Regions from separate parts of the Streptomyces sp. NPDC003456 genome, predicted to be linked through region 2. Evidence: riboswitches for the same ligand, from Rfam matches in the RefSeq annotation. Region 2 holds a riboswitch; the other holds the start of a gene.
The links. Region 2 has a riboswitch for cobalamin ahead of ACFYWG_RS18875 (ribonucleoside-diphosphate reductase subunit alpha). Riboswitches for the same ligand answer to the same signal wherever they lie in the genome.

Region 1 (3,404 bases), on a different contig from region 2:
AGGTGCTGATCCCGGCGATCGCCGCCCCGCTGGTCGCGGGCATCGCGGCGATGCTCGGCGCACGGCTGACCTACAAGCTGGGCAAGCGGGCCGAGGACACGGAGTCCGCCAAGAAGGGCTACCGGGCCGGCCAGATCGCCTCGGCGGGCCTGGTCTCCCTGGCGCACGGCACCAACGACGCGCAGAAGACCATGGGCATCATCACCCTCGCCCTGGTCGCCGGCGGCACTCTCGCCCCGGACTCCGACCCGCCCATGTGGGTCATCCTCTCCGCGGGCGTCGCGATCGCCCTGGGCACCTACCTCGGCGGCTGGCGCATCATCCGGACCATGGGCAAGGGCCTGACCGACCTCCAGCCGCAGCAGGGCTTCGCCGCCCAGACCAGCGCGGCCACGGTCATCCTGGCCTCCTCGCACCTCGGCTTCTCCCTGTCCACCACCCACTCCGTCTCCGGCGCCGTGATGGGCGCGGGCCTCGGCCGCAAGGGCGGCGTGGTGCGCTGGTCGACGGCGACGCGGATGTTCGTCGCGTGGGGCCTGACGCTGCCGGCCGCGGCCCTGGTGGGCGCGCTCGCCGAGTACGTCACGGGCTTCGGCGACTGGGGCACCGCCGTGGTGGCCGTCTTCCTGGTCGGCTCCAGCGCGGCCATCTGGAAGATCTCCCGGCGTGAGGTCGTCGACCACACCAACGTCAACGACACCGGGGAGGCGGAGCCGGCCGGCGTGGTGACCACGGCGATGGCCGCGGTGACGCCGCCGCCGGCGGGGCAGATCGTCGAGGAGCCGGTCACCGCGTTCCCCGCGCAGGCCACCTCCGAGCGGACCCCCTCCACGACCACCACGGTCTGATCCGGCCACCGGAAGCAAGGAAGAGTCACCGATATGAAGATCGACTGGGCGGCCCTCGGTTCCGTCTTCGGCGTCAGCCTCGTGGTCACCGTGGCCCTGGTGGGCCTGTTCACCCTCGGCATCACCGGCCTGTCCCGCCGTGAGCGGGCGGCCGCCGAGGGCGGCTCCGCGGGCCTCGCCGTCACCGGCGCCTACGCCTGCTTCGCCGCGTGCGCGGCGGCGGTGGGCTACGGCATCTACCTGATCATGGCCTGACGGCCGCATCGTACGAGCGCGACCGCCGGGCGGCACGGGACGTGAGGTCCCGTGCCGCCCGGCACGTGTGTGACCGGGGGGATGTGGGCTTCTCCACACTCTCCCCCCGCAGGTCAACGGCAAGTTGACGGTTGTTCGCGGCCGTGGTGGACTGCCGGGGCCAATACGGCGGCAGGAGAGGAAGCCGGTGCGAGTCCGGCGCGGTCCCGCCACTGTCACCGGGGCGGACGCCCCGGGAGCCAGGAACTCTCACCGCCGGTCTCTTCGAACCAGGGCGTGGACACCCTGAGTGAGGACACATCGCCATGCGCGGCTGCCGACCGAGGCCCACCACCCCGTCTGCGACCTTCCCTCCGGCCGGCTGAGCCGATGGGTGCCGGTCGCGTCTTCGCGTACGGCGCCGCCGCCGGCCTGATCGGCGACCTGCTGCTCGGCGATCCCCGCCGGGGGCATCCGGTCGCCGCGTTCGGGCGGGCCGCGGGCGCCGTGGAACAGGTGCTGTGGCGGGACCACCGCGGGTGGGGCGCGCTGCACACCGCCGTGTGCGCCGGCGGAGCCGTCGCGCTCGGGGCCGTCGCCGCGCGCGCCGTACGGCATTCCGCCGCCGCCTCCACCGTCCTGACGGGCGCCGCCACCTGGGCCGTGGTCGGGGGGACGTCGCTGGCGCGGGAGGCCGCAGCCGTCGGGCAGGCCCTGGAGGCCGGGGACCTCGAGGCCGCCCGGGCCAGGCTGCCGCACCTGTGCGGACGGGACCCGCAGGCCCTCGACGCCGACGGCATCGCCCGGGCCGTGGTCGAGTCCGTCGCCGAGAACACCTCCGACGCGGTGGTGGGGGCGCTGGTGTGGGGAGCGGTCGGCGGGGTGCCGGGACTGCTCGGGTTCCGGGCCGTCAACACCCTGGACGCCATGGTCGGGCACAAGTCGCCCCGCCATCGGCGCTACGGCTGGGCCTCGGCCCGGCTGGACGACCTCGCGGGATGGCCGGGCGCCCGCCTGACCGCCGCGCTGGCGGCCCTGGCCGGACCCGATCCGCGCGGGGCCGTACGGGCCTGGCGCGCGGACGCCGGACTGCATCCGAGCCCCAACGCCGGTCCCGTGGAGGCCTCCTTCGCCGGGGCGCTCGGGGTGCGGCTGGGCGGGACGCTCTCCTACGGCGGGCGGGTCGAGCACCGGCCCGTGCTGAACTCCGAAGGGCGTGCCGTCGTCACGGACGACGTGGAACGGGCCGTGCGGCTGTCGCGGCGGGTGACCTGGCTCGCGCTCGGGGTGTGCGCCGGGGCCCGGCTGCTGACCGGCGCGCGGCGAGCGAAAAGGGGGAAGTGGGCATGAGCGGTGGGCTTCTCGTGGCCGGCACCACCTCCGACGCCGGCAAGAGCGTCGTGACGGCGGGCATCTGCCGGTGGCTGGTGCGCCAGGGCGTCGCGGTCGCGCCCTTCAAGGCGCAGAACATGTCGCTCAACTCCTTCGTGACCCGGGAGGGCGCGGAGATCGGGCGGGCCCAGGCCATGCAGGCGCAGGCCTGCCGGATCGAGCCGGCCGCCCTGATGAACCCGGTGCTGCTCAAGCCCGGCGGCGAACAGAGCAGCCAGGTCGTGCTGCTGGGCAAGCCGGTCGGGGAGATGAGCGCGCGCGGGTACCACGGCGGGCGGCAGCAGCGGCTGCTCGGGACGGTGCTGGACTGCCTGGAGCAGTTGCGGGGCACGTATGACGCGGTGATCTGCGAGGGGGCCGGTTCGCCCGCCGAGATCAACCTGCGGCGGACCGACATCGTCAACATGGGCATCGCGCGCAACGCCGGGCTGCCCGTGCTCGTCGTCGGCGACATCGACCGGGGCGGCGTCTTCGCCTCGTTCTTCGGGACGGTGGCGCTGCTGTCCCCCGAGGACCAGGAGTGCGTCGCCGGATACCTCGTCAACAAGTTCCGCGGGGACGTCTCCCTGCTGGAGCCCGGGCTGGAGATGCTGGAGGGCCTCACCGGGCGGCGGACGTACGGCGTGCTGCCGTTCCGGCACGGGCTGGGCATCGACGAGGAGGACGGGCTGCGGGTCTCGCTGCGCGGGACCGTGCGGGAGTCGGCCGTCGCGCCGCCCGTCGGCGAGGACGTGCTGCGCGTCGCGGTGTGCGCCGTGCCGCTGATGTCCAACTTCACCGACGTCGACGCGCTGGCCGCCGAACCGGGCGTCGTGGTGCGGTTCGTGGACCGGCCCGAGGAACTGGCCGACGCCGACCTGGTCGTCGTGCCCGGCACCCGCGGGACGGTCCGCGCGCTGGAGTGGCTGCGTGAGCGGGGGCTGGCCGGGG
Region 2 (3,404 bases):
TCCCACACGCCGAGCCGCTTCAGCTCCTCCACCAGGTAGGAGTTGACCTGGAGGAACTCGCCCGACAGCGTCTCGCGCTTGAACAGGTTCGACACCTGCGGCTCGATGCACTCGTACACGCCCGCGATCGAGGCGATGGTGGCCGTGGGGGCGATGGCGAGCAGCAGGGAGTTGCGCAGACCGGTCGTGGCGATCCGCTCGCGCAGGGCCGCCCAGCGCTCCGGCCAGGCCGGCTCCACGTCGTAGTGGTCGGGGTGCAGGACGCCCCGGGCGGTGCGGGTCTTCTCCCAGGCGGGCAGCGGGCCGTTGCGCTCGGCGAGGTCGGCGGAGGCCTCGTACGCGGCCAGCATGATGCGCTCGGCGATGCGGGTGGACAGGGCCTTGGCCTCGGGCGAGTCGAAGGGCAGGCGCAGCCGGAAGAAGACGTCCTGCAGGCCCATCGCGCCGAGGCCGACCGGGCGCCAGCGGGCGTTGGAGCGGCCCGCCTGCTCGGTCGGGTAGAAGTTGATGTCGACGACCCGGTCGAGGAAGGTGACGGCCGTGCGGACGGTCTCGTCCAGGCGCTCCCAGTCGATGTCCCCACCGGTCACGAACGCCCCGAGGTTGACCGAGCCCAGGTTGCAGACCGCCGTCTCCCCGTCGTCGGTGACCTCCAGGATCTCCGTGCAGAGGTTGGAGGAGTGCACGACGTGGCCCGGCTCGGCCGTCTGGTTGGCGGTGCGGTTGGCGGCGTCCTTGAAGGTCATCCAGCCGTTGCCGGTCTGCGCCAGTGTGCGCATCATGCGGCCGTACAGCTCGCGGGCGGGCAGGGTCTTGCGGGCGAGCCCCGCCGCCTCGGCCCTGCGGTACGCGGCGTCGAACTCCTCGCCCCACAGGTCGACCAGCTCCGGCACGTCCGAGGGCGAGAAGAGCGACCACTGCGCGTCGGCGTTCACGCGGCGCATGAACTCGTCCGGGATCCAGTGCGCCAGGTTCAGGTTGTGCGTGCGCCGGGCGTCCTCGCCGGTGTTGTCCCGCAGCTCCAGGAACTCCTCGATGTCCGCGTGCCAGGTCTCCAGGTAGACCGCCGCGGCGCCCTTGCGGCGGCCGCCCTGGTTCACGGCGGCGACCGAGGCGTCGAGGGTCTTCAGGAACGGGACGATGCCGTTGGAGTGGCCGTTCGTGCCGCGGATCAGCGAACCCCGGGCGCGGATGCGGGAGTAGGCGAGGCCGATGCCGCCGGCGTGCTTCGACAGGCGGGCGACCTGGTGGTAGCGGTCGTAGAGGGAGTCCAGCTCGTCCTTGGGGGAGTCGAGCAGGTAGCAGGACGACATCTGGGGGTGCCGGGTGCCGGAGTTGAAGAGGGTGGGGGAGGAGGGCAGGTAGTCGAGGCGGCTCATGAGCCCGTAGAGCGCCGCGACCTCGTCCACCGCCCGCGCGGTGTCGTCCTCGGCGAGCCCGCTCGCCACGCGCAGCAGGAAGTGCTGGGGGGTCTCGACCACCTTGCGGGTGATCGGGTGCCGCAGCAGGTAGCGGCTGTGCAGCGTGCGCAGGCCGAAGTAGCCGAAGCGGTCGTCGGCCGCGGTGTCGACCAGCGCGTCGAGCCGGGCCGCGTGCAGCTCGACGAATGCGGCGGTGCGGTCGGCGATGAGCCCCTCGCGGTGCCCGACCGCGACGGACGAGGTGAAGGACGTGACCCCCTGCGAGGCGGCCTCGTCGCGGATGCCGATGGTCAGCAGGCGGGCGGCCAGGCGGGAGTAGGCGGGGTCCTCCGAGATGAGGCCGGCCGCGGCCTCCGTCGCCAGGTCCCGCAGCTCCCGCTCGTCCGCCCGCGCGGACCGGCCGCGCAGCGCGGCGGCGGCCACCCGGCCGGGGTCGGCGTCGGGCAGGTCGGCGGTCAGTTCGGTCAGGGTCCGCAGCAGTGCGGCCCCGGGAGCGTCCTGCTCCTGCTCGGCGGCTGAGACCGGATCCGCTGGCGCGATGGTCACGTGGGGGCTCTCCCTCGCTCGGCACGGGGCCTCGCCGAGGGCAGGGGGCAGCACACGGACGCACACGGCGTCGCGCGTCCACCGGCCCATTCCACGAGGCCCGGACGTCAGGGCACACCGGCCGGCGGCCGGGTGCACTGTCGGCAGGTCCTCGGACTGACCCCCATGCGCACAGAAGGGCATGGGTACACCGTTGCGGGACAGTTCCGGATTCGCACCGGATTCCCCTGCGGCGACAGCGAGCATGAGCATACATCTTGTGCCGGGCGCGGGTGACACCCCCAGATGTAGTGTCGCGGTGGTGTCGGAGCGTCAGCTCCACGTGACAGCGGGCCGCCGTGACGGATGGTCACGGCGGCCCGCTGCGGGTGGTTCGCGGCCGGTCGCCGCCACGCGGCAGGGCCGTACCCCGACGCGGCACGGCCGCACCTCGACGCGGCCGGGCGCGCCCGGGTCAGTGCGACGAACCGGCGGTCGCCGGCGGAAGCTCCACCTGGACGCCCGGGTCGCCCGCGTCGGCCGTGTAGTCCTCCGGCTTGGTCTCGTCGACGCCGTCGGGGGCCTTCACGGCCCGCAGGACGAAGGTCAGGACGACCGTCACGACCACGTTGAGCACGAACGCCGTGAGGCCGATGTAGCCGATCTCGCCGATGCCGGGGATCTCCTTCGACGAGCCGCCGAAGTGCTTCTGCGTCGGGGAGGCCACACCGTAGGCGGCCGCCGTGCCGTAGACCATGCCGACCGCCCAGCCCGCGAGCAGGGCCCAGCGGTGGAACCAGCGCGTGAACAGGCCGCCGACCAGGGCCGGGAAGGTCTGCAGGATCCAGATGCCGCCCAGCAGCTGGAAGTTGATGGCGACCGTCTTGTCCATGGTGAGGACGAAGACCAGCGCGCCCACCTTCACCAGCAGGGAGACCACCTTGGAGACCTTGGTCTCCTGCGCGGGGGTGGCGTCCGGCTTGATGAAGTCCTTGTAGATGTTGCGGGTGAACAGGTTCGCGGCCGCGATGGACATGATGGCCGCGGGCACGAGCGCGCCGATGCCGATGGCCGCGAACGCCACACCGGCGAACCAGTCCGGGAACATCGTCTCGAACAGCTGCGGGATCGCCAGCTGGCCGTTCTGCACCTTGATGCCGGCCGCGACGGCCATGAAGCCGAGCAGCGCCAGCAGGCCCAGCATCAGCGAGTACAGCGGCAGGATCGTGGTGTTGCGGCGGATCACCTCACGGCTCTTGGAGGACAGCGTCGCCGTGATCGAGTGCGGGTACATGAACAGCGCCAGCGCGGAGCCCAGCGCCAGCGTGGCGTACGTCCACTGGCCCGCCTCCGGCGGCGTCAGCGCCCCGCGCGGCGCCCCCGTGGCCGGGTTGGTCTGGCTGAACGCCTCACCGGCCTTGGCGAAGATGTCGTCGAATCCGCCCAGCTTGATCGGGA

Region 1: linked by a shared signal. The riboswitch ahead of ACFYWG_RS31990 (cobalamin biosynthesis protein) and the one ahead of ACFYWG_RS18875 (ribonucleoside-diphosphate reductase subunit alpha) in region 2 are both predicted to bind cobalamin.

The regions. Positions count from the first base shown of each region.
Region 1 is NZ_JBIAOK010000009.1:90,532-93,935, reverse strand. Features, by position in the region: gene ACFYWG_RS32000 (anion permease) at 1-848, shown strand, start outside; gene ACFYWG_RS31995 (hypothetical protein) at 882-1,103, shown strand; cobalamin riboswitch at 1,234-1,372, shown strand; gene ACFYWG_RS31990 (cobalamin biosynthesis protein) at 1,473-2,432, shown strand; gene ACFYWG_RS31985 (cobyric acid synthase) at 2,429-3,404, shown strand, end outside.
Region 2 is NZ_JBIAOK010000004.1:598,881-602,284, forward strand. Features, by position in the region: gene ACFYWG_RS18875 (ribonucleoside-diphosphate reductase subunit alpha) at 1-1,967, opposite strand, end outside; cobalamin riboswitch at 2,092-2,226, opposite strand; gene mctP (monocarboxylate uptake permease MctP) at 2,422-3,404, opposite strand, start outside.